3 regions of the Kluyvera ascorbata genome follow, and region 2 is predicted to be linked to each of the others. Evidence: predicted binding sites of a transcription regulator. Region 2 holds the regulator's gene; each other region holds the start of a gene.
The links. Region 2 encodes ArgR, which controls arginine synthesis, uptake and breakdown. Its sites were predicted from a motif close to ANTGAATAAAAATACANT; they were not measured.
Positions count from the first base shown of each region.

Region 1 (6,483 bases), 650 kb from region 2:
CACGGTACGCGCCTGATCCACCAGCAGCAGCCCCGCCTGGGTGAACAGCACTTTGCGGCTGGTACGCTCCAGCAGCATGACGCCCAGTTCATCTTCCAGCTTACGAATCTGCCCACTCAGGGTCGGCTGGCTGACATGGCAGGAATCTGCCGCCCGGCGGAAGTGCCGGTGTTCAGCTAACGCCACCAGGTATTCAAGATCACGAATATTCATTATTCATCCTCCATCGCCACGATAGTTCATGGCGATAGATAGAATAGCAATGAATGATTATCCCTATCAAGGGTTCTGTTCAATAATACACCACAGAAACAGGTGGCCCTTGTTTAACCCTTGAAGTCGTCACACTGATTCGGAGTTTCTCTCAAACTCGACAAATAAAGCCAACATGAACGTTTGCGGGCCCCGTGGCCCGCGTTTTTTGGCCGTAAAAAACCCGGCGTCGCTGCGCTCGGCCGGGCTACAAAGACAAAGATTACGCGAGGCGTGCTTTCGCGTCGCTAATCGCCTGCGCCACCTGCTTCGGTGATACGCCGCCTTTCGCTGCACGCTTATCGAGGCAGGATTGCAGCGACAGAATCGGGTAGACATCTTCGCCAATCACCGCGCTGAATTTTTGCAGGTCGGCCAGCGCCAGATCTTCCAGCGGTTTGCCCTGAGCAATAGCTTCAACCACCGCTTCACCGACAATATGGTGCGCTTCACGGAATGGAACGCCTTTCGCCACCAGATAATCTGCCAGTTCGGTGGCGTTCGCATAACCCTGCTGCGCCGCTTCCTGGCACCGTGGACGTTTCACCTGAATACCGTCCAGCACCAGCGCCGCCATATGCAGGCAGTCCATCCAGGTATCGAGCGCATCAAATACGCCCTCTTTGTCTTCCTGCATGTCTTTGTTGTAGGCCAGCGGCAAGCCTTTTAGGGTCATCATCATGCCGGTCAGCGCACCCTGTACGCGGCCACACTTGCCGCGGATAAGCTCGAGCGCATCCGGGTTTTTCTTCTGCGGCATCAGGGAAGAACCTGAAGTCACGCGGTCAGACAGCTCAACAAAGCCTGCTTCACCGGTATTAAAGAAGATCAGATCTTCAGCAAAGCGCGACAGGTGCACCATGCCAATAGACGCATCAGACAGCAGTTCCAGCACGTGGTCACGGTCAGAAACGCTGTCCAGGCTGTTACGGGTCGCGGACGCAAAGCCCAGCCAGCCTGCCAGCTGCTCACGGTCGATTTCATAGGCGGTACCCGCCAGCGCGCCGCAGCCCAGCGGGCTTACGTCGAGACGCTTAAGGGTATCCTGCAGGCGGCTTTCGTCACGCGCCAGCATCTCAACGTAGGCCAGGCACCAATGCGCGAAGGTTACCGGCTGCGCGCGTTGCAGGTGCGTATAGCCCGGCATCACCGCATCCTGGTTTGCCTGTGCGGTGTCGACCAGCGCGCTTTGCAGCTGGCGGATTGCCGTCAGCAGCTCAGCAACGGTATCTTTGCACCACAGTTTGAGGTCGGTCGCGACCTGGTCGTTACGGCTACGGCCGGTGTGCAGCTTTTTACCCAGTTGACCCACTTTGTCGATAAGCTTGCCTTCAACCCAGCTATGGATATCTTCAGCATCGCTTTCCAGAATCTGCTGCGGGTTTGCCCGCACTTCTTCCAGCAGCACGCCCAGCGCGGCTTCCAGTTGAGATTGCTCATCCGCCGTCAGAACGCCAACCGTCACCAGCGCTTTGGACCAGGCAACAGAGCCAACGATATCCTGCTCCGCCAGGCGATAGTCAAAGCGTAAAGAGTCATTGAACTGTTTGAACCGCTGATCCGCTGCCTGAGTAAAACGCCCACCCCAAAGTGCCATAACATGCTTCCTTAATTTCTTCGATTTCACTGCCGGATGGCGCTACGCTTATCCGGCCTACAGGTTCTGTTCACGTAGGCCCGATAAGGCGTAGCCGCCATCGGGCGCATAAATAGTTAAGCCAGAATACGCGTACCGATCGGCGTGCCGTTAAACAGCGCCGGCAGCTGCTCCGCGTGACGCCATGAAGCGATATCTACCGGACGACCCAGCGTACGTGCCGCATCAAGCGCCGCGTTCACCTTCACAATCATCCCATCGGTAATAATGCCCTGCTCGATCAGCTGTTCAGCCTTCGCCGCCGTCATTTCGGCAATACGCTGGCCTTTACCGTCGAGAATACCGCTCACATCGGAGAGCAGAATCAGGTCTGCGCCAAGCGTTGCCGCCAGCGCGGTTGCCGCCTGGTCAGCGTTAACGTTCATCAGTTGCCCTTCGGCGGTCACGCCAATCGAGCTCACCACCGGCAGGAAACCGCCTTCCAGCAGCAGATTAATCAGTTTAGGTGAACCCGGCTGCGCCAGGCCCACGTGGCCTAGTTCTTCATCCAGCTTCGTCACCTGCACGCTGTCGCCATCGCCGAGGAACAGGCCAACAGAGGCGATATCATGCTTCTTCGCCCACGCCAGCAGCGTTTTGTTGGCGGTACCCGCCAGCGCGCCGGTAATGATGTCGATTTGATCGGCAGGAGTGACGCGCAGACCATTTTTCTTTTTCACCGGCAGGTTGAGCTGCTTCATCAGCTCATCCACCACGCAGCCGCCGCCGTGGACAATCACCAGCAGGCGCTGATGCGACTCGCGGTAGTTGACCAGCGCGGTAAACAGGCGCTCCAGCGCTTCTTCGCTATCCAGTAACACGCCGCCCAGTTTGATAATTAATGGATTCATCGTCGTCACACCTTAAATAAGAGACTGCGTCTCAGCAAAGCCGAAACGGATATTGGCGCACTGCACGGCCTGTGCGGCAGCGCCTTTCAATAGGTTGTCTTCGGTCGCCACGACGATCAGGTGCTCGCCCTGCACCGCAAAACCGATATCGCAGAACGGCAGGCCGACCACGTTTTTCAGTGCCGGAACGCCCTTCTCGTATAAACGTACCATCGGCTTGTCACCGTAGGCCTGTTGTAAGGTTTCCGCCACCTGCGCATGGGTCACGCCCGGCTTCAGACGGCAGGTAATGGTTTCCAGAATGCCGCGCGGGAAGTTGCCCAGATGCGGGGTGAAAATCACCTCTGCGCCCAGGTGGCTAGCGATTTCCGGCTGATGGCGATGGGTGAACACGCCGTACGGTTGCAGGCTCACTTCACAGAAGCTGTTGGAGATTGCCGCTTTACGCCCTGCGCCGCTCACTCCGCTGGTTGCGTTAATCACCGGCCATTGCGTGAGATCCAGCAAATTCCCATCAATCAACGGTTTTAAGGAAAGCTGCGCCGCCGTCGGGTAACAGCCCGGCACCGCAATCAGGTTCGCCTCTTTCAGCGCCTCGGCGCTCCACTCGGCCAGGCCATACACCGCCTGCGCCAGCAGCTCAGGATGCTGATGGGTAAACCCGTAGTATTTTTCATAGAAGGCGCCGTCGTTCACACGGAACGCACCGGAAAGGTCGAACACCACGCAGCCTGCCGCGAGGAACTGCGGGGCCAGATCGTGACTCACTTCGTGGGCGGTCGCCAGGAACACCACATCAACACCGGCGCTGAACTCACTGATATCGGACATCGGCTGCAGCGGCAGATCGACAATCCCTTTCAGCTGTGGATGCAAATCGGAGATTAACTTTCCTGCATCATTGCTTTGCGCTGAGACCGTCAAAGCGGTTATGTTCATATGAGGATGGCGATTTACATAGGTCACAAGCTCTGCGCCAGCGTAACCGCTCGCGCCCACAATCAGCGTATTCAACATCGGGGCCGTTTACCTTCTTATGTCTGTTTGCCTGATTAAGCGTTTTCTATTCACCCTACCGTTGGTGGGTTTTCTTACGCCTAATGATAATGTATTTTTATTCACAAATACTGCATGAATATTGATACTATCATGACCCGAGGTGTGTCAACAATGAAAAACAATTTACCCCCATTTATCGAGATTTACCGTGCGTTGATCGGCACTCCTTCCATCAGCGCAACCGAAGAAGCGCTCGATCAGAGCAATGCGTCTTTAATCACTCTGCTTGCTGACTGGTTCTCCTCGTTAGGCTTCAATGTCGAGGTACAGCCGGTTCCCGGCACGCGCAATAAATTCAACCTGCTGGCCAGCACCGGACACGGCGCAGGCGGGCTGCTGCTCGCCGGCCATACCGATACCGTGCCGTTTGACGACGGACGCTGGACCCGCGATCCGTTCACCCTCACCGAGCACGACAACAAGCTCTACGGTCTGGGTACCGCCGACATGAAAGGCTTCTTCGCCTTTATTCTGGATGCGCTGCGTGATGTTGACGTGACGACGCTTAAAAAACCGCTCTATATCCTGGCAACCGCCGATGAAGAGACCAGCATGGCGGGCGCCCGCTACTTCTCTGAATCCACAGCGCTTCGCCCGGACTGCGCCATCATCGGTGAACCTACCTCACTGCAACCGGTACGCGCGCATAAAGGCCATATGTCGAACGCCATTCGCGTGATGGGCCAGTCCGGCCACTCCAGCGACCCAGCGCGCGGCGTCAACGCCATTGAGATCATGCACGACGCCATTGGCCGCGTGATGCGGCTGCGCGACTCGCTGAAAGAGCGCTATCACTACGAAGCATTTACCGTACCGTATCCAACGCTCAACCTCGGCGCGATCCACGGCGGCGACGCCTCCAACCGCATCTGTGCCTGCTGCGAGCTGCATATGGATATTCGCCCATTGCCTGGCATGACCCTGAACGATCTCAACGGTCTGCTGGATGAAGCGCTGGAGCCGGTAAGCGCACAATGGCCGGGACGCTTGACGGTGAGCGAGCTGCATCCGCCAATTCCAGGCTACGAATGCCCGCCAGACCACCAACTGGTCGAGGTGCTGGAAAAACTGCTCGGTACGAAGACCGAAGTGGTGAACTACTGCACCGAAGCACCGTTTATCCAGACCCTGTGTCCGACCATCGTCTTAGGCCCAGGCTCAATTAATCAGGCGCACCAGCCGGATGAATACCTGGAAACGCGCTTTATTAAGCCGACGCGCGAGTTAATTACCCAGGTCGTGCATCACTTCTGCTGGCATTAATGTGTTCTGCCCGGTGGCGCTACGCTTACCGGGCCTACCCCCACCCGTAGGCCGGATAAGCGCAGCGCCATCCGGCATCTCTAAGCCGCGATCTCCTTCACATTTTCATAAGCATTTCTTATCTGGCACGATACGAATTAACTTTCATAAATTGTCGCGATTTATTCGTTTGCTGAAGCGATTTCGCAGCAATTGACGTACGGGTTTTTACGTGGCTTTATAAAAGAGGTGTCTTTATCTCGCCCTTACGTTCCAGGGGTTGGGATATAACAAAATAAAATGAGATGGGGTGTCTGGGTTAATGAACGAACAATATTCCGCGTTGCGTAGTAATGTCAGTATGCTCGGTAAAGTGCTAGGCGATACCATCAAGGATGCGCTTGGTGAGAACATTCTTGACCGTGTAGAAACGATCCGTAAGTTGTCCAAATCTTCTCGTGCGGGCAACGAAGCCAATCGCCAGGAGCTGCTCACCACGCTGCAGAACCTGTCCAACGATGAGCTGCTGCCGGTCGCCCGCGCGTTCAGTCAGTTCCTGAACCTGGCCAACACCGCCGAGCAGTACCACAGCATTTCGCCAAAAGGCGAAGCGGCAAGCAACCCGGAAGTGATTGCTCGTACCCTGCGTAAACTCAAAGACCAACCTAATCTCAACGAAACTATCATCAAAAAAGCCGTTGAATCCCTGTCGCTGGAGCTGGTACTCACCGCGCACCCAACCGAAATCACGCGTCGTACCCTGATTCACAAAATGGGTGAGATCAACAACTGCTTAAAGCAGCTCGATAACACCGATATCGCCGACTACGAACGCAACCAGGTGATGCGCCGACTGCGCCAGCTGATTGCCCAGTCCTGGCACACCGATGAAATTCGTAAGCATCGTCCAAGCCCGGTTGATGAGGCCAAATGGGGCTTTGCGGTGGTGGAAAACAGCCTGTGGGAAGGCGTACCCAACTACCTGCGCGAACTGAATGAACAGCTGGAAGAGAACCTCGGTTACCAGCTACCGGTCGATTTCGTGCCGGTACGCTTTACCTCCTGGATGGGCGGCGACCGCGACGGCAACCCGAACGTCACCGCAGAAATCACCCGCCACGTGCTGCTGCTCAGCCGCTGGAAAGCGACCGACCTGTTCCTGAAAGATATTCAGATCCTGATTTCTGAGCTGTCGATGGTCGAGTGTACCGACGAACTGCGCGAGCTGGTTGGTGAAGCCGGTGCAACCGAGCCGTACCGCTTCCTGATGAAAAACCTGCGTACCCGCCTGCTGTCAACCCAAGCCTGGCTGGAAGCGCGCCTGAAAGGCGAGCGTCTACCGAAACCGGCGGGCCTTATCAGCCAGAACGAACAGCTGTGGGAACCGCTGTACGCCTGCTATAAATCGCTGCAGGCCTGCGGGATGGGCATTATCGCCAACGG
Region 1 covers NZ_CP096201.1:4,906,828-4,913,310, forward strand. Annotated here, with positions in the region: gene oxyR (DNA-binding transcriptional regulator OxyR) at 1-213, opposite strand, end outside; gene argH (argininosuccinate lyase) at 476-1,849, opposite strand; gene argB (acetylglutamate kinase) at 1,966-2,739, opposite strand; gene argC (N-acetyl-gamma-glutamyl-phosphate reductase) at 2,752-3,756, opposite strand; gene argE (acetylornithine deacetylase) at 3,910-5,061, shown strand; gene ppc (phosphoenolpyruvate carboxylase) at 5,363-6,483, shown strand, end outside.
Region 1: argC (N-acetyl-gamma-glutamyl-phosphate reductase) is a predicted target of ArgR. The motif match lies at 3,845-3,862, and genes of this name have one in related genera.

Region 2 (6,483 bases):
ATTGGAGCGGATGATGTCCAGCGTCGTGACGCCAAACAGTTTGTTTTTGTCGTATACGCCCGCTTTTTTCAGCACTTCAGCGGCAATGGCCACGGTGGTGTTGACCGGGTTGGTAATAATGCCAATACAGGCTTTAGGCGCGGTTTTTGCGATTTGCTGCACCAGGTTTTTGACAATCCCGGCGTTAACGTTAAACAGATCGGAGCGATCCATACCGGGCTTACGCGCTACCCCAGCAGAGATCAGGACAACATCCGCCCCTACCAGCGCAGGCGTCGCATCTTCACCAGAGAATCCTTTGATTTTGACATCAGTAGGAATATGGCTGAGATCGACAGCCACGCCAGGCGTGACGGGGGCAATATCATAGAGGGAGAGTTCTGAACCTGAAGGCAGTTGGGTCTTTAGTAGTAGGGCAAGCGCCTGGCCAATACCGCCGGCGGCACCAAGGACTGCGACTTTCATCCTAAACTCCTTATTATGGTTAATGACATTCAGGTAATAACCTGTCGTGGACCGCATAACCGACGCAAGAGATACCTGTTGTTACTCCGTTGCGGCGACCTTAATTCACAAGGTAAATAATTACAATATAATTGCTTACAGAATGCGGGTATGACAGCAGCATTGCTGGCGTTACCGCACTACTCCCAGAAAAAGGTCTATCTACGAAACCAAACTTTCATCAACTATCGATTACAATATACTCAGCACGTTGCGTAAAACAACAGCAATTTAATAACAATTCATTTACTTTTAACTTATTTAGATCCCGTGATATAGGCATGTTTCTTAGGTCTAATTTTTGCTAAAATCCGGCCTTTCTCTATTTGGCCTAGCCTCTTGGGATAAATTGTTTTGCATAAAAATTCACCTATATGCATAATAATGTTAATTTCACCACCATACTCGGGTGACTTATGCGAAGTTCAACTAAACAAGAAGAATTAGTTAAAGCCTTTAAAGCGTTACTGAAGGAAGAAAAATTTAGCTCTCAGGGCGAAATTGTTCAGGCCTTACAAGAAGAAGGCTTCGATAATATCAACCAATCCAAAGTCTCTCGTATGCTGACGAAGTTTGGCGCAGTGCGAACTCGCAACGCCAAAATGGAGATGGTTTACTGCCTGCCAGCAGAACTGGGTGTACCGACCACCACCAGCCCGTTGAAGAATCTGGTTCTGGATATCGACTACAATGACGCAGTCGTTGTGATTCATACCAGCCCAGGCGCCGCACAGCTTATCGCGCGCCTTCTGGACTCTTTAGGCAAGGCTGAAGGTATTCTCGGCAGCATTGCCGGTGATGACACTATCTTCACCACACCGGCTCGAGGCTTCACTGTTAAAGATCTCTACGAGGCCATTCAGGTTCTGTTTGAACAGGAGCTGTAATCCCTCGTGATACTCCTCTGGTCCCTCCGGAGGAGTCCGCTTTCCCACCGACTCACCCGCCGTTTCTTCTGCCGCTTCGTTAACATTTAGTGCGATTTTCCACCCTAAACCATAGTTTCAGTGAATATATCCCAACTTAACCGCACAAAACATCAAATTATCCTATCCGTTTGATTTTACGCATTATTGACGACGAACTTTGCCAAAATATGCGTTTTTTTATACGTATATCTTCTAAAAATGACGATTCCTGACAACTAATTACACGAGAAACAATTAGCTGGGTATTAATATTTTTCGTGATTAGTGTATACTTAATTTCGTGATGAGGGTCACAAAACAAAGGCCCTCCAAAAAAATACGACGAGGTGAGTATCATGAAAATCAAAACAACCGTTGCCGCTCTGAGCATCCTATCTGTTATCTCGTTTGGCGCTTTCGCCGCTGACTCTATCAACAGCGACCAGGCACAAACCCGTCAAGCAATCGGCACCGTATCTGTCGGCTCTGTCGGTTCAAACCCGATGGACATGCATGAAATGCTGAACAAAAAAGCAGAAGAACAAGGTGCATCTTCTTATCGCATCATTGAAGCGCGTACCGGTGACCATTGGCACGCAACGGCAGAACTGTACAAATAAGTTAGTGTGAAGCAATACGTCGGCATTCAGTAAAAATTTCCACAGCGGTCCCAGGAATCAGCAACAACATCCTCTCACCGCTGCAAAATAAGGTGAGGAGTAAGAATATGAAAAGCGCAATTATCATCGCATCCCTTGGTCTGGCATCTGTACTTTCTTTCGGCGCAAGCGCCGCAGCACACCAGGTAAGTCAGGACCAGGCACAGAACCTGCAATCAATGGGCACCATCTCTGTTTCACAGGTTGGTAGCGACCCGATGGATATGCGTAGTGAGCTAGCCGCAAAAGCAGAGAAAGAAGGTGCTAGCAGCTATCGTATTATCGAAGCACGTACCGGTGACCATTGGCACGCTACAGCTGAGCTGTACAAATAAACCCTCGTCGTCTTGACCGACGACTTGCCCTCGCTTTTTGGCGAGGGCTTTTTTTTATCCGCGCTGGACGTTAAAGCGCAGCATCCCTTCCAGCTCTTCTTCTGCTTCATCAAAGAGCAAAATAAGCGCGCCGTAACGTCGTCGCTGCTTTTCGTCCAGATGCAGGAACTCAATCTCCACGGGTAACGGTATTTCTTTGCTGGTCACCACATCCCACAACGTGTCCAGATCGCGTATTTTCTCGCGATCGAGGGCAAAGAGACGGGCGAACTCCCGGTAAAAATCGCCCTGATCCTCTATCTCGTCAAAATCAAAAGTATAGATTTTCATCTTACGCCCTCATCCCATTCAACTGACTAAAGTCCCCCAATGTGCAACGTTTTCACTTCGAGGTACTCTTCCAACCCCAGCACCGAACCTTCGCGGCCAAGCCCGGACTCTTTCACGCCACCAAACGGCCCCAGCTCGGTTGAAACCGCGCATTCGTTAATGCCGATCATCCCACTTTCCAGCGCCTGCGAGACACGGAAGACGCGGGAGAGGTTTTGGGTATAGAAATAGGCCGCCAGTCCGTAAGGTGTATTATTCGCGCGATGAATAACATCCTCTTCGTCGCTAAAGCGGAAACAGGCCGCCAGCGGGCCAAAAGTCTCTTCCTGCGCCAGCAGCATCGTTTCCTGACAATCTCCCAATACCGTCGGTTGCCAGAAGTTTCCCCCCAGCGCATGCGGCTGACCGCCGGCTAATACTTTCGCCCCTTTCGATACCGCATCTTCAACGTGCTCACGCACCTTTTTAACCGCAGCAGGCTCAATCAGTGGCCCAACAACGACACCGTCATCCAATCCGTTCCCCACTTTTAACGCTTTCACTGCGGCAGCAAGCTGGCTGACAAAACGCTCATACACGCTGTCATGGATATAAAAACGGTTCACGCTCACGCATACCTGCCCGGCATTGCGGAACTTGTTGGCTATCGCCCCCTTCACCGCAGCATCGATATCAGCATCTTCAAAAACGATATACGGTGCATTCCCCCCGAGCTCCATGGAGACTTTCTTCATGGTTTCGGCCGCGTTACGCACCAGCGTCTTCCCGACCGATGTCGAGCCGGTAAAGGAAATTTTGCGCACGTCATGGCTCGCCATAATAGCGTCGCTTATCTCCAACGTATTCCCTGCTACCGCATTCAGTACGCCATCAGGGATCCCCGCTTTCTTCGCCAGCGCCAGCAGTGCGAACGCGCATAGCGGCGTGTTATTCGCGGGTTTGATAACACCGGTACAGCCCGCGGCCAGCGCAGGCCCCAGCTTGCGGGTGAGCATTGCCATCGGGAAGTTCCACGGCGTGATAGCCGCGACAACACCGATTGGCTCGCGGGTTGCCAGAATACGTGAACCCGGTTTAGCCGGCGGAATAATCTCGCCGTTCGCTCTTTTGCCCTGTTCGGCAAACCACTGAATAAAACTCGCCGCGTAATCCACCTCGCCTTCAGCCTCTTTCAACGGCTTGCCCTGCTCGATGGTCATCAGTTTCGCCAGCCAGCTTTTATGTTCGATGATGAGCTGGTACCAGCGATACAGCAGTTCTGAACGCGCCTTCGCCGTTTTTGCCCGCCATAGCGGGAAAGCGCGCGCTGCGGCGGCAATGGCCTGCTCCGTCTCCTGTTTCCCGGCCTTCGCGACTTTGGCGACAACCTCGCCCGTCGCGGGGTTGAGTACATCAAAGGTGGTGTCGAGCTGATGCCATTCGCCGTTCACCAGGTAGCCCGTCTGGAAAAGATCGTTGTCCTGCCATGCTTGCGTGGTCATTACACCCTCCTGAATAGTGTTTCCATTTAAGTATAGCTATCGCTTTTGGCGTAATAGTTGTCAGAATAACGAAAGTCTTATTAACGATAAGGAACCTGCGGTGAAGCGCGACAATCCTGTTTTCAATAAGCTGTGTCACGACCTTGGTATGACACATTTGGCCGTTGAGAGGGTGTCATTTACCCACAACACGCCGGTCTATCCTACCCCTTTTGCCATTGGTGAAGCCGCAGCCTCGGTGCTGGCGCTACAGGGCATGATGCTTGATGTGCTTCGCGGCAAGCAGCAGCCGATTACCGTCGATTGTCACAGCGCCGCCGCCTCAACGCATGCGGTGACCTTCCAGCAGCAGAACGGCTTTAACTGGCAGTACAACGATCCGGATTACCCCACAACCGATTTCTATCTTACTGCCGACAATCGTTGGATATTCCTGCACGGCGGCTACCCGCGTTTACGTGATGGGATCCTCGATATCCTCGATGTGCCAAATAGCCGTCATCGGGTGGCGCAGGCGGTCGCGCAGTGGGAAGCGCAAAAGCTGGAGGAGACCATCGCCGAAGCAGGGCTATGCACCGCTATCGCGCGTAGCCATAAAGAGTGGCTGGCTCATCCTCAGGGGCTTGCGGTCAGCCAGGAGCCGCTCATTCGTCTGACACGGCTAACCGATAGCGCGCCCAAAAACCGTCGTTACGATACGCCACGGGTACTGAAGCCGCTACGCGTTCTCGACTTCACTCACGTTATTGCCGGGCCAACGGCAACCCGCGGGCTGGCGCAGATGGGAGCCGATGTGCTGCATCTGTCGTCGCCTTATCGCCCGCGTATTCTGCCGTTTGATGTGGATACCAACCACGGCAAGCGCAACGCTTATCTTGAACTCTCCACCGCAGAGGGCCGCGCAACGGCGGCACAGCTGGTGCGTGACGGTGATGTTTTTGTCCAAAGCTACCGCCCCGGCGCTCTCGCCCGCTATGGGCTGAGCGATGAAGAGATGGCGCAGATTAATCCGCAGATCATTACAGTTAATCTGAACTGCTACGGCCACCGCGGGCCATGGAAAGACCGACCTGGCTTTGAGCAGCTTGCTCAGACCGTCACCGGTATGGCGGTTGCACAGGGCGGCACCGGGCAACCGGTGCTGGGGCCAACTTACCCCAATGATTATCTCAGCGGCTATCTCGCCACGCTGGGCGTGCTGATGGCGCTGGAGCGTCAGCGTAATGAAGGCGGAGCATGGCGGGTAGACGTGTCATTGTGCCGGACAGCAACGTGGCTGCAGCAGTTGGGGAGTATTGCGGATTATCAGACGATTGCCCCACCAGACGAGACGGCGATCGCGCGTTGTATGGTAAGCGAAGAGGGGCCGTTCGGTGAGTTGCGCTATTTCAACAGCGCGCTGGAGCTTGCACAAACGCCGATGGCGTTTGCGATGCCGGCCATGCCTTTAGGTGCGCATCGCGCGGAATGGTGGTAAGGCTCCCGGAGTCGCTGCGCTCGTCCGGGCTACAATCACAGGTAGCCCGGACGAGCGCAGCGACTCCGGGAAAACACTCAGCTACTGGTCAACGCGCCCTGATATTTATGCAGCATCGTCACCAGCCGCTCAACCGGCTGAGTAACCTGCTCAGGAGCTTCCCAGACGCGCAGTTTTTCCTGATAAACCCCGAGTTCCTCCAGCAAACGCGTGAAGTAATAACGGCGTTTGTCATCGCTGGTTGCTGAAATCACTCGGTCAGCGGTGCGGCGCAGCTGACGGTGGAAGGCCGACAGATCGTCATTCACCGGAATAGGCGCATCGCGCAGGCGCTGATGCGCAATGATAAGCGTCAGCGCCAGGCGGAACTTCGCAATATCCCCCGGGAATTTGTTCAGCAGCAAAAACAGCTGCTGGTAGAGTCCCGGCAGGTGGTTCTCTTTTCGACGAGCCATATTGGTGGTCATCGCCGACACCGCCGCAAACACAAACTGGTTCAGCAGCACGCGCCCGGTACGCAGGCGGGAGTTATCGCGGATAAGCAGAATGACGATAAACGCCATAAAGCAGCCGACAATCTGCCCTAATGCACTGTCGAGGAACTGGCTGAAGTGGAAGGTCATCGGGTTATCCAGCACCAGAATGTTGATGGTACTGGCCAGTGCCCCCATCGATCCCAACCGGCGCTTTTGCACTTCAATGCCAATAAAGAAGCACATGACCGCCAGGCTAATACACAACAGCAGCATACTTTGTTGCGTCGCGGGGATGATAATCAGGAAATAGAGC
Region 2 covers NZ_CP096201.1:499,996-506,478, reverse strand. Annotated here, with positions in the region: gene mdh (malate dehydrogenase) at 1-465, opposite strand, end outside; gene argR (transcriptional regulator ArgR) at 921-1,391, shown strand; gene yhcN (peroxide/acid stress response protein YhcN) at 1,769-2,032, shown strand; gene yhcN-B (DUF1471 family stress response protein YhcN-B) at 2,140-2,406, shown strand; gene MY052_RS02395 (barstar family protein) at 2,461-2,736, opposite strand; gene MY052_RS02390 (NAD-dependent succinate-semialdehyde dehydrogenase) at 2,763-4,217, opposite strand; gene MY052_RS02385 (CoA transferase) at 4,366-5,694, shown strand; gene aaeB (p-hydroxybenzoic acid efflux pump subunit AaeB) at 5,772-6,483, opposite strand, start outside.

Region 3 (6,483 bases), 470 kb from region 2:
TGGCATATTATCGATGCCAAACCTGTTGATTGCAGATTTATGCCGACACGATGGCCCACATAAAATAAAAGCAGGTTACTCTAGCGCCCCGGTAAAATGATTTCGTTGCGCTGTGACAATACCGGTATATTTATTTACGGTAGTGATATTTTGAAACACAAGGCAAGGGAAATCATGAGCGTTGCGCGCTGTCCAGGCTCCTGCGGAGAGCTGATTCAGGGCTGGATTCTAGGCAGTGAAAAGCTGGTCTCCTGCCCAATAGACTGGTACAGCACGGTGGAAGTCCGTCGGGGAACGCCGCGCCTTGATGAGCGCCCGCTTACGCGCCGCATGGTGGATACGCTGCTGGCTCACTGGGATTATCCCCTCGCGATGAGCAAGACGCTGCGCATTGAAGTGGACTCGACGCTGCCGATCGCCAAAGGGATGGCAAGCAGCACCGCCGACCTTGCCGCCACGGCGCTCGCCACCGCAATGCATTTGGGGCATTCACTGAGTGAATCTGAACTCGCCGCGCTTTGTGTCTCCCTTGAGCCAACGGACAGCACCCTGTTCCGCTCGCTAACGCTGTTCGACCACCTTCATGCCCGCACGCAGATTGCCTGTGCGCCCGCACCTGAGTTTGATCTGCTGGTGCTGGAAAGCCCGCGCGTTCTGCGAACCGCCGACTACCATCGCCAGCCCCGCGAAGCCGCGCTCAGGACTCACGCCAGCACGCTGGCGCAAGCATGGGAAAACCTACAGACGGCCTGCGAAAGCAACAGCGCTAGCCTGCTGGGAGAAGCCGCGACGCTCAGCGCCGTCGCCAGCCAGACGCTGCTGCCAAAGCCGGGCTTTGACACGCTGCTGACGCTGGTTGAAAGCTGTGGGTTATACGGTCTGAACGTCGCGCACAGCGGCAGCGTGGTCGGGCTGATGCTCGACCGGCGTCGTCATGATGTGGAGTATGTGAAATGGTCGCTGGCGCAATGCGGGCTCTCCGAACGCTGGCCGCAGCAGCACCTGCTAAAAGCGGTGACCGGCGGGGTTCAGCCCAGCACCTGATGCAGCGCGTCCAGCAACTGCTGATTTTCCGCCGCGCCGCGAATCGCCACGCGGAAATAGCGCTCGTCCAGCCCCGGATAATTGGCACAGCTGCGGATTAAAATCCGCCGTTGCAGCAGCGCATATTGCAACTCAATCTCCACGCGTTCACAGCGCAGAAACAGATAGTTAGCCCTGCCCGGATAGACCTTCAACCCCGGCATATTCTCCAGCGCGCGATAAAACCGTGTCACTTCCTCATCAAGCCATCGCCATGTGCGCTGCTGATACTCATGGTCGTTCAGCACGATTTCCCCGGCCAGCGCTGCAAAAGCGTTGATAGACCACGGCATCTGATGCCTTCTCAGCCGCGCCACCGCCTGCGCGTCGCCGTTGAGCAAATACCCCAGACGCAAACCGGGAATAGCGTAAAACTTGGTCAGCGAGCGCAGCACCCAGATATGTGGGTTTTGCGCGAGCAGCGGAATAAACCCCTGTTCACCAGGAATAAAATCGAGGAAGGCTTCGTCGAGGATAAGCTGAATATTCAGCGTGTTGCAGCGTTCGGCCACCGCCAGCAGCAGCGCACGTTCCGGCAGCAGCCCGGTCGGGTTGTTTGGCGTGCAGAGAAACAGGCAGTCCAGCTCAGGGGTTAGCGCATCAAGCAGGCGGGAGGTGAGCTGCCAGCCGTCCGCTTCGCGAAGTGCAAAGGTTGCAATCTCGCAATCGATGGTTTCCAGCGCCCGGCGATATTCGGCAAAGCCCGGAGCCACCACCATCGCCCGCTTAGGCTTCAGGCCGTGGACGAGAGTGAAAATCGACTCAGTTTCACCGTTACCCGCCAGGCACCACGCCGCAGGCACGCCGTGATGCGCCGCCAGCGCCTGATGCAGCTGCTGGTAGTCAACGTCAGGGTAGCGCTCCGCGCAGGAGAGCTGGGCAACAATAGCCTGCTTCAGGGTATCGGGCATGCCCAACGGATTGATGTTCGCACTGAAGTCCAGCAGTTGGTCGGCGGTCAGGCCCATCAGCGCCGCCGCTTCGCGCGTGTTGCCGCCGTGGGCGCTTTTCAGCCGTGACATCGCCGATTACCCGCGCCGCGCCAGCGTCGCGCCGTCGGCAAAGTAGGCTTTGATCCCGGCGAGAATAGATTCAGCCACTTCCTGCTGGAAAGTCGCAGTCTTGAGCTTGCGCTCCTCTTCAACGTTACTGATAAACGCCGTTTCGACTAGGATCGACGGAATATCCGGTGCTTTCAGCACCGCAAATCCGGCCTGCTCCACCTGGTTTTTATGCAGGTCGTTCACCTGCCCCAGCTTTTTCAACACCGCTTTACCAAACTTCAGGCTGTCAGCGATGGTCAGCGACTGCACCATATCGAACATGGTGTGGTCGACGTAGCGGTCGCCGCTCTTGCTCACACCACCGATTAAGTCCGAGGCGTTCTGGGTTTGAGCGAGGTATTTTGCCGCGGTACTGGTGGCCCCTTTGGTCGACAGGGCAAACACCGATGAGCCGCTCGGCTGGCGGCTGGTAAACGCATCCGCATGAATAGAGACAAACAGGTCGGCGCGCTGCTTCTGGGCTTTCGCCACGCGCACCTTCAGCGGAATAAAGATATCTTCGTTGCGCGTCATGTAGGCTTTCATGTTGCCTTCTTTTTCAATCAGCGCGCGCAGGCGACGGGCAATTTGCAGTACCACGTCTTTCTCCCGCGTTTTGTATTTACCCACCGCGCCGGAGTCTTCGCCGCCGTGGCCGGGGTCAAGCATGATAACAATTGGACGGTCGCGCCCGGCTTTGCCAGGCTGCGGGCCGCTTTGCGACGGCGGTACCTGCTTTTCCAGGTCGCCTTTGTTGTAGTCTTCCAGCAGCGCCAGCAGCGGGTCCTGCTGCTCTTTACTGCTGGCAGGATAGAGATCCATCACCAGACGTTCTTTAAACTCTGCCACCGGTGCAAGGGCAAACAGCTGCGGCTTCACGTCCTGCTTCAGCTCAAACACCATACGCACCGTTTGCGGATCGAACTGCCCTACGCGCGCAGATTTAATGAAAGGGTCGTCGCTGCGGATCTGCGCGCCCATGCCTTTCAGCACCGAGTTCAGGTTCACCCCCTCGAGGTCAACCACCAGGCGATCAGGATTGCTCAACGCAAACTGTCGATACTTGAGCTCACGGCTGGACTCCACCGTCACGCGCGTGTAGCTGGACGCAGGCCATATGCGCACCGCCACCACCTGACTGACGGCAGCTAACCCGACCTGACTCACGCTTAACAACCACATGGCGCCGGCACCTTGTAGCAGGCGACGACGGCTCAAAGACTGACTTCCCGACATGCTCCATCCCAGGCAAAAAAGTAACCCAACTTATACTCTATGGATTTCGAGTGGCAGGAAGGCGGCAAGTGCGCGAATCCCGATGAGCTTACTTTAGTAAGTGATTCGGGTGAGTAAACGCAGCCAACGCACCTGCTACTTGAAAGACGACGAGTATACGCATAATACGATTGACCGGAAACTGTAACTAAAGCCGCATAAACTGTCATCTATAAAAGGGTAAACATTCGTTGAATCAGTGAAATTTGGCCGGAGTTTTTCCAATGTTTAAGCAAATTGTGGCTTGCGTTTCCGATAAAAACAGAATAAAAATACACTAATTACGAATAATCATGCATTGAGGGTTGTGCCGTGGTGAAGGAACGTAGAACCGAACTGGTAGAGGGGTTTCGCCATACCGTCCCCTATATTAACGCCCACCGGGGGAAGACGTTTGTCATCATGCTTGGCGGCGAAGCCATTGAGCATGAAAACTTTTCCAGCATCGTCAACGATATTGGCCTGCTGCACAGTCTAGGCATTCGCCTGGTGTTGGTCTATGGCGCGCGCCCGCAAATCGACGCGAATCTGGCCGAGCATCACCATGAGCCAACCTACCACAAACATATTCGCGTGACGGATACGAAAACCCTGGAGCTGGTGAAGCAAGCCGCGGGCCTGCTGCAGCTGGATATTACCGCCCGCCTGTCGATGAGCCTGAATAACACCCCGCTGCAGGGCGCGCACATCAACGTGGTCAGCGGTAACTTTATTATCGCTCAGCCGCTGGGCGTCGACGACGGTATCGACTACTGCCATAGCGGACGTATTCGCCGTATTGATGAAGAAGCCATTCACCGCCAGCTCGACAGCGGCGCTATCGTGCTGATGGGCCCGGTCGCCGTTTCTGTTACCGGTGAGAGCTTTAACCTGACTTCGGAAGAGATTGCTACCCAGCTCGCCATTAAGCTGAAGGCCGAGAAGATGATCGGCTTCTGCTCCTCGCAGGGCGTGTTTAACGAAGCGGGTGACATTATCTCCGAACTGTTCCCGAACGAAGCACAGGCACGCATTGAAGAGCTGGAAAAAGAAGGCGACTACCTTTCCGGCACCGCGCGTTTCCTGCGCGGCGCGGTAAAAGCCTGCCGCAGCGGCGTACGTCGCTGCCACCTTATCAGCTATCAGGAAGACGGTACGCTGTTACAGGAGCTGTTCTCCCGCGACGGTATCGGTACGCAGATTGTCATGGAAAGCTCCGAGCAAATTCGCCGGGCAACCATCAACGATATTGGCGGCATTCTGGACCTGATCGCACCGCTGGAGCAGCAGGGTATTCTAGTGCGCCGCTCCCGCGAACAGCTGGAGATGGAGATCGATAAATTCACGATTATTCAGCGTGATAACACCACGATCGCCTGTGCCGCACTTTATCCTTTCCCGGAAGAGAAAATTGGTGAGATGGCCTGCGTGGCGGTACATCCAGATTACCGAAGTTCTTCACGCGGAGAAGTGCTGCTACAGCGGATTGCCTCCCAGGCGAAGCAGATGGGGCTTAACCATCTGTTCGTGCTGACGACGCGCAGCATTCACTGGTTCCAGGAGCGCGGGTTTAAGCCGGTGGACGTGGAGCTGCTGCCGGAGAGTAAGAAGCAGCTGTATAACTATCAGCGCCGGTCGAAGGTGCTGATGACGGATTTGGTGTAAGCGATATATTACGTAGCCCGGGCGAAGCGCTTGCGCTGACCCCGGGGTCGCTGAACGCTCGCCCGCGCTACACGAGGCACCGTGCTAACCTATTCCATCTCTGCAAAAATCGCCGATAGGCCGCTGCGTCGTTCAGTGCGCGTGGCAATCGCCTGCGCGAGCAGGTTTTTATCGGCGTACATCGACAGCCGCACTTTTGCGCGAGTTATCGCCGTATAGACCAGCTCACGGCTCACCACCGGGACAATCTGCGTCGGCAGCACCAGCGCGGCGTGGGTGAACTCGGAGCCCTGTGATTTATGCACCGTCATTGCCCACGCGGTATCGTGCTCGGGCAAACGGCTTGGCTGCACAGATTTAATCGTGCCATCCGGCATCGGGAACCAAACGCGCATCCCCTCTCCGCGATCCAGCGCCACGCCGATATCGCCGTTAAACAGCCCCAGCGCGCTGTCGTTTCGCGCAATCATCACCGGGCGGCCTTCATACCAGCGGGAGTGGCGCTGCGGCACAATCTGTCGGTGGCGCGTAAGCAACTGTTCAAACTGCTGATTAAGCCCACTGACGCCCCACGGCCCTTCGCGCAGCGCGCACAGCAGTTGATATTCACCAAACGCCGCCAGCACAACTTCAGGGTCAGCCCGATCACGTAAAAGTTGGAGATAATGGCCATAGCCCACTCGCGCGTCGTCGAGCATCGCGGCGTAGTCGTCCGTCGAGTGCTGCGGCTTCAGTTCAATATCGCTAAAACCGCGGGCAAATACGGCGTCGATCTCTTTTTTATCCCCCCGGTTCACCGCGCTGGCAAGCTGGCCGATACCGGAGTCGCTACCAAAACGGTAGCTGGTACGCAGCAGACAAAGGCTGTCGCGTAGGGCTCCTGCGGTTTGACCGTCACCGGCGGGAACCGTGGCACCCGCCAGGCGGCTTAACTGTGCCGCGCGCTCTGCGGTGTAGCCTGCGTTCACCCAGCTACAGATATCGCCAAGCACCGCACCGGCTTCTACCGAAGCAAGCTGGTCGCGGTCGCCAAGGAAGATAACCCGCCCGTGCGGCGGCAGGGCGTCAATCAGCCGCGCCATCATCGGCAGGTCAATCATTGAGGCTTCATCCACCACTAGCACATCCAGATGCAGCGGGTTTCCAGCATGGTAGCGCATTTTCTGGCTGCCCGGCTGCGCGCCGAGCAGGCGGTGCAGCGTGCTGGCATCGGTGGGCAGCATGGCTTTTTGCGCGTCGCTTAAATCGAGTTTTCGCAGCGCCGCGCCCAGCGATTCAGTGAGACGCGCTGCGGCTTTACCGGTTGGCGCAGCCAGACGAATACGGCATTTATCCGTCCCCGCCATCTGCACCAGCGCCGCCAGTAGTTTCGCAACGGTGGTGGTTTTCCCGGTGCCGGGGCCGCCGGAGATAACCGAAATACGGCGAGTCAGCGCCA
Region 3 covers NZ_CP096201.1:974,846-981,328, reverse strand. Annotated here, with positions in the region: cobalamin riboswitch at 1-41, opposite strand, end outside; gene MY052_RS04695 (GHMP family kinase ATP-binding protein) at 175-1,044, shown strand; gene cobD (threonine-phosphate decarboxylase CobD) at 1,029-2,105, opposite strand; gene amiC (N-acetylmuramoyl-L-alanine amidase AmiC) at 2,112-3,362, opposite strand; gene argA (amino-acid N-acetyltransferase) at 3,714-5,045, shown strand; gene recD (exodeoxyribonuclease V subunit alpha) at 5,135-6,483, opposite strand, start outside.
Region 3: argA (amino-acid N-acetyltransferase) is a predicted target of ArgR. The motif match lies at 3,663-3,680, and genes of this name have one in related genera.